2 linked regions of the Phyllobacterium zundukense genome follow. The main gene of each other region encodes a partner of the protein of the gene in region 2 in a complex. Links are inferred from orthologs where the notes say so. Each region holds a gene or a part of one and is shown on either strand. Other genes may lie near its edges. The genes, in order: tsaD and tsaB.

Evidence for each region.
Region 1: the proteins of tsaB (region 2) and tsaD are in contact, whole or in part, in a solved structure (PDB 4WQ4), measured with the Escherichia coli proteins. The link is inferred for Phyllobacterium zundukense from one-to-one orthologs.

What each region holds. Positions count from the first base shown.
Region 1 is NZ_CP104973.1:1,211,852-1,215,171, forward strand. Bases 1-2,998 are described here. They hold tsaD (tRNA (adenosine(37)-N6)-threonylcarbamoyltransferase complex transferase subunit TsaD), read right to left. Parts: upstream 2,041-2,998; coding sequence 961-2,040; downstream 1-960. Other genes in these bases: N8E88_RS18310 (NAD(P)H-dependent glycerol-3-phosphate dehydrogenase), read right to left, coding at 1-964; hemC (hydroxymethylbilane synthase), read left to right, coding at 2,135-2,998. In the rest of the region: more of hemC, read left to right, coding at 2,999-3,064; N8E88_RS18325 (uroporphyrinogen-III synthase), read left to right, coding at 3,067-3,320.
Region 2 is NZ_CP104973.1:553,615-556,848, reverse strand. Bases 160-3,071 are described here. They hold tsaB (tRNA (adenosine(37)-N6)-threonylcarbamoyltransferase complex dimerization subunit type 1 TsaB), read left to right. Parts: upstream 160-1,228; coding sequence 1,229-1,915; downstream 1,916-3,071. Other genes in these bases: N8E88_RS15080 (lyso-ornithine lipid O-acyltransferase), read left to right, coding at 2,416-3,071; rimI (ribosomal protein S18-alanine N-acetyltransferase), read left to right, coding at 1,912-2,415; N8E88_RS15095 (DUF3859 domain-containing protein), read left to right, coding at 617-1,129; N8E88_RS15100 (malate synthase G), read left to right, coding at 160-604. Outside these bases: more of N8E88_RS15100, read left to right, coding at 1-159; more of N8E88_RS15080, read left to right, coding at 3,072-3,234. UniProt on the Escherichia coli protein: Required for the formation of a threonylcarbamoyl group on adenosine at position 37 (t(6)A37) in tRNAs that read codons beginning with adenine.

The sequences.
Region 1 (3,320 bases), 660 kb from region 2 along the record:
GCCGCGCCAGTAGCGCCTCCATGGCCTCGTCGATGGTGATGTGGCGGTCGAGTATTTGCGCGACAGTCGCAATGATCGGCGCTTCGATATTGTTGCGGACGGCAAGTTCCGCGGCAATCGCAGCCGTGGCCACGCCTTCGGCCAACGGTCGGCCAGTCAAATCTTCCCCGCGCCCGAGCGCAAGACCGTATGAATAATTACGCGATTGTGGTGTAGAGCAAGTAAGCATGAGATCGCCAAGCCCCGAAAGACCCATGATCGTCTCCGGCCTTGCGCCCATAGCCTCGCCGATCCGCCGCAATTCGACAAACCCGCGGGTGACCAGCGCCGCTTGGGCACTGGCACCAAAACCGCGGCCTATCGCTGCCCCGGCGGCAATGGCGAGCACATTCTTGAGTGCACCGCCGATTTCCACACCGATCAAATCATCGGTGGAATAACAGCGGAAAGTCGGACCGGACAGGATCAGGGCAATGCGGTCGGCAAGCGCCTGACTACGAGCGGCGACTGTTACCGCGGTCGGCAATCCCCTCGCCACATCGGTTGCAAAACTTGGCCCCGAAAGAGCGCCAAGGGTCTGATCGGGCATAATCCTGGCGACCAGTTCGGACATCAGCTGGCCACTGTGGCGCTCTATGCCTTTGGCGCAAATCACTAGCGGTGCGGCGACCGGAATGAGGTTTTTCAGTTCCTGTAGGGCGTCGGCAAGCGCTTGCGCCGGAATGACGCAAAGGATCACGTCAATTCCGGCCAGAACTTCCCGAGCGTCGATACTTGCCGTGAGTGCCGGATGCAGGTCTATTCCGGGCAGATAAGTCTCGTTACGATGGTATTTGTTGATGGAATCGACGGTTGTGGCGCTGCGTGCATACAGCCGGACGGCATTGCCGTTGCGGGCGGCCATTGTGCCAAGCGCCGTACCCCAGGCACCTCCGCCAATTACGGCAATCGAAGGCTCGCTCATGCCTTGGCTCCGCGCCGGCCAGCGCCGATCAAAGGCGTTGAATGCATGTCCAGTGGCCAGCGCGAGCGTGGCGCGATGTCGAGCGAATCGCCAAGTGTGAGACCAGCTCTTTCGGCACCTGCCCAGGCAATCATCGCGGCATTGTCGGTGCAAAGTGCCATGGGTGGTGCGATGAAGCGGAAGCCATTGTCCGAGCACAGACGCTGCAGGCCGTCGCGCAGAACCTTGTTTGCGGCAACTCCACCGGCAACAACCAATGCCGGCTCCTCGACGTCAGGGAAACTCGCGCGAAACCGTTGCAGCGAGCGTGAAACCCGGTCGTCAAGTGTGTCGGCGACGGCGGTTTGAAAGGCGGCGCAAATGTCGTTGACGTCGTCCTGTGACAAGGGTTCCAACGTGGTTGCCAGTTGCCGCACCGCTGTTTTCAAACCAGAAAAGGAGAAATCCAGTCGTTCCTCGCCCTTCAGCGGGCGTGGTAGTGTGAATCGGCTGGGATCGCCCGCCAGGGCCGCTTTTTCCACTTCAGGCCCTCCCGGATAGGGCAGGCCGAGTAGTTTGGCGGTCTTGTCGAATGCTTCACCGAGAGCATCGTCGATAGTCGTGCCTAGCCGCTCATAATCGCCGAGACCTTTGACCAGAACCATCTGCGTGTGGCCGCCGGAGACCAGCAGCAACAAATAAGGAAAATCGATGCGATCGGTCAAACGTGGGGTCAGAGCATGACCCTCGAGGTGATTAATGGCGTAGAAAGGCTTCTGACCGGCCATCGCGATCGCCTTTCCGGTCATCAAACCGACGATCAATCCGCCGATCAAGCCCGGACCTGCGGTGGCAGCCACGGCATCGACATCGCCCAGAGTTATCTGCGCCTCGTGCAGTGCCTGGCCAATCAATCGATCAAGCACCTCGACATGGGCGCGCGCAGCGATTTCCGGCACCACGCCGCCATAGGGCGCGTGTTCGTCGATCTGGCTCAGGACGACGTTCGAGAGGATGCGCCCATGGCCTTGGTCGTCGCGCTCGACTACCGCTGCCGCCGTTTCGTCACAGCTTGTTTCAATGCCTAGTACCCGCATCGGTAAACCTGATATCCTTCGCCGCATTGTCGACCTGCGAAAAGGTCGTTAGTAGAACGCTCAACTCGAATTCGCGTAACACGGACAGCCGCCAATGCAAACAAAAACGCTCAAGATTGGTACACGTGGGAGTGCACTGGCGCTCGCACAAGCCCATGAGACGCGTGACCTTCTGGTAAAGGCCCACGGACTTCGCGAAGAAGACATCGAAATCGTGGCCATTTCCACCAGCGGTGACCGGATACAGGATCGATCCCTGTCTGAAGTTGGCGGAAAAGGCTTGTTCACGCTCGAAATCGAAGAACAGCTTGCCGACGGGCGCCTCGATCTTGCCGTGCATTCATCAAAGGATATGCCAACCGTTCTGCCGCAAGGGTTGCACCTGTCTGTCTTCCTCGAACGCGAAGATCCCCGTGACGCATTCATTGGCCGCGAGGTAAAGACCTTCATGAATCTGCCGAAAGGCGCCGTGGTCGGTTCCGCCTCTCTGCGACGGCAGGCGCTGATCCATCGTGCACGCCCGGATCTGAAGGTGATCAATTTTCGTGGGAATGTCGAGACGCGGCTGCGCAAACTCGCGGACGGCGAGGTGGATGCAACATTCCTCGCTTATGCTGGTTTGAAACGTCTCGGCCTCGGTCACGTTGCAACCGAGCTTATGGATGCAAAAGCTTTTCCGCCAGCCCCTGGACAAGGTGCAATCACGGTAGAGAGCCGCATTGGTGATAATCGCATCGATGCGCTATTGGCGCCGCTCAACCACCTGCCGACCTCCACTGCACTGGCATGCGAACGCGCATTCCTCGGTTCGCTCGATGGTTCCTGCCGTACGCCAATCGCCGGTCTGGCGACCGTATCGGGAGGGAGGCTTCAATTCCATGGCATGATACTCTTGCCCGATGGCAGCGAGGTGCATGAGGTCACAGGTGACGGTGTACTCTCCGACGCTGTCGGCATCGGCCAGGACGCGGCGCTGCGGGTGCGCAAACTCGCAGGGCCACACTTCTTTTCGGATTGGTTCTGACGATGAAAACAGTTTTGGTCACACGGCCTCAGCCGGGCGCGATCAAAACTGCCGAACGTTTGCTTGGCGATGGCTTCCTGCCTCTGGTTTTGCCCCTGACCAAGATTGTTCCGCTTCCGGTAAAAACGCCCAGAGGAAAATTTGACGCGGTTGCGGTGACAAGTGCGAATGCATTGCGGCAGGCCCCGGACAAGATGTTGCGACCGTTCCTTGGGCTTCCCTGCTTTGTTGTCGGAGAAGCGACCGCAGCCGCGGC
Region 2 (3,234 bases):
GAAGATCGCGCATCCGAAAGCCGGTGCCAACACCGCCTGGGTACCATCGCCGACCGCTGCGACGCTCCATGCAACGCACTACCACAAGGTCAATGTCGCCGAAGTCCAGACCAGTTTGAAAAAGCGTGGACGCGCCAAGCTCAGCGATATTCTATCCGTACCCGTCGTTTCCCGCCCCAATTGGACACCGGAAGATATTCAGCGCGAACTCGACAACAATGCGCAAGGGATTCTTGGCTATGTCGTGCGTTGGGTCGACCAAGGCGTTGGCTGTTCCAAGGTGCCGGACATTAACAATGTGGGCTTGATGGAAGACCGCGCAACGCTTCGCATCTCTGCCCAGCATATCGCCAATTGGCTGCATCACGGTGTAGCAAGCGAGGCGCAAGTGCTTGAGACGCTGAAGCGCATGGCAGCGGTCGTCGACAAGCAGAACGCTGGCGATCCGCTCTATCATCCGATGGCCACTGATTTTGACGGTTCAATTGCTTTTCAAGCGGCCTGCGACCTCGTTTTCAAAGGCCGCGAACAGCCAAATGGCTATACAGAGCCGGTCTTGCATCGCCGCCGGCTCGAGCTGAAGGCAAAGCAGACTGCTATCTAGGTCTACGGACATATGGCTCACTACGTCAGATATCTTGTGTTCCTCACCGCTGTGATCGTGTGGAACACGGGTCTGGCTGAAGAAAGACAAACGTCGGTAGTAGAGATCGTCGACTGGGGGCTGACGAGCCCGAAGGAAGTCGGATCCGAAGTTTCACCCGATACGCCGACGGGTGTGAACCGGCTGGTCGAAGGTCCGGTCGATGTCATGCGAACCACGATCATCCGAGCATGCATTGGCACGAGTTTCGGTGTCCTTTACAGAACGTCGGATGTCGGTGAGGCGGTCCTTCCAATAACGGTCGTGGTTTTCCACCCAATGATCAAAACAGAGGACGGCCGATCGATGCTGAAAAGCAGCTGGCCTGACAGTGCGACCTCCCTGCGTCGTTACGCCGGCTGGGTTTTCGAAAGGGACTTCGAACTCGTCTCCGGGGAATGGACGATTTCGCTGCGTGACCTGTCCGGTCGGGAACTGGTATCAAAAAGTTTCGAAGTAACTGCCGGAAGCTGTCCGATTTCATAGACGGAAGATGGGCTGGGATTGAGCGGAACGTGAGTTCTATATCCGAACTGCCACATCCGCCTACTTGTGTGCTGGCTGATTCTTGTTTAGGCGAGGCGCATGAAACTGCTTGCGCTCGATACCGCTGCCAATCTCTGCTCCGTCGCCGTTCTCGACGTTGAAAGCGGTACTATACTGGCGGCGTCCAGCGAAGATATCGGCAAAGGGCATGCCGAGCGATTGATGGCCACGATCGAGCAGGTGGCCGCTGCGGCCCAAATTTCCATCACGGATATTGGCAAGATTGCTGTCAGCATTGGACCCGGATCGTTTACCGGCGTCCGCGTCGGCGTCTCCACGGCGCGGGGTTTTGCGCTCGCGCTAAAATGTCCGGCAGTTGGCATAAGCACGCTTCAGGCGCTCGCTTACGATGCAGCCAAGCAATTTTCGCATAGGCCAATCCTTTCGATCATCGATGCACGGCGTGACGAGCTTTATGCTCAATTCTTTGGCGAGAATGGATCGGCGGCATCGGAGCCTGTGGTGACGACATTGCACTCGATTGTGAAACAATTGGAAGAACGAGGCAGTGAACACGTGCTCGCGGGTTCGGGTGCAATTCTAATCGAAAAAGAACTTGGTCGTCCTCTCGACATTGCCGCAAACACAGCGACAGGAAGCATCGAGGCGTTCGCCCGGCTTGGAGCATTGCGCAGGGATGGCGAGGCGCCAAGACCGCTTTATCTGCGTGGCCTTGATGTCAAGCAGCAGCAGGGGTTTGTTCTGAAAAGGAAGGTCGTCGAATGATCGGCTTTCCATTCGACACCATGCGATCGCAATCCTTTGTGATTGAGCCGGTTCTTCCGGAGGATGCGCCACATCTGGCCAAGATTCATGAGAAGACATTTCGGCAACCGTGGAGTGATGAGGAATTTCATGCACTTATCGTCAACGACAAGGTTTTCGGGTTTATCGCTCGGGAGGAGGGGAACCGAAAAGCGCAACCGGGCGGGTTCGTTCTGGCGCGTCTTGTGTTGGACGAAGCGGAAATCCTGACTATCGCCGTTGCACCCCAGTCACAGCGTAAGGGTCTTGGCCACGCTTTGATGGATGCAGCGCTCCGTTATCTTCACAATGCGCGCGCAACTATGCTGTTTCTCGAGGTCGATGAGCTCAACGTACCGGCACTTGCACTTTATCGCAGGCTTGGTTTCAAGCAGGTTGGAAAGCGGCCGGGCTACTATGAAACGGCGGCAGGACGCTCGGCAGCCTTGACGATGCGCCGCGATTTGAAAAAGAGCCGCTGAATGATCGCGTGGTTGCGTTTTCTGGTGACGGCGACGGCGTTTGTTCTCGTTATAATACTCCTGGTACCCCTGCAGTTCCTGTTTGTGAAAACCGGCTGGCGGCCGCGCACCACCACGCCAATCTTGTTTCATCGGATCGTGCGACGTCTCCTTGGTTTTCGAGTGCATGTCCATGGCGATATGGCAAAGGGACGGCCCCTTCTGTTGACGGCAAATCATTCCTCGTGGACGGACATCGTCATCCTCGGCTCGTTGCACGAGATGGCTTTTATCGCCAAGGCGGAAGTGGCGAACTGGCCGTTGTTTGGCATGCTGGCCAAGCTGCAGCGGACGGTGTTCATCGAGCGGGAAAAGCGCGGCAAGACGCATCATCAAGCCAGTGAAATCGCAACCCGGCTCGCTGGAGGCGACGCCATGGTGTTGTTTGCCGAGGGAACAACCTCCGACGGCAACCGCGTCCTTCCGTTCAAGACATCACTTTTTGGCGCCGCGCAGGTGGCAATTCGCGATGCGGGTGCAGAAACGGTTACGGTACAGCCCGTGGCGATCGCCTATACACGAGTTCATGGCATACCGATGGGACGATCACATAGACCGCTTGTTGCCTGGCCGGGTGATGTACCCCTCGGCCCAAGTTTGATTGGTCTTCTCAAAGATGGCGCTATCGACGTCGATGTCTGGTTTGGCGAACCAGTCGTCATCGACAGGAAAAGCGACCGCAAGGCTTTAGCACGGACGATGGAAGAGCGTGTCCGCGCAATGGTGCGATCTTCGGTGATGGGGCGTGATTTTGTCAATCCGGACGCCGAAAGCGACTCA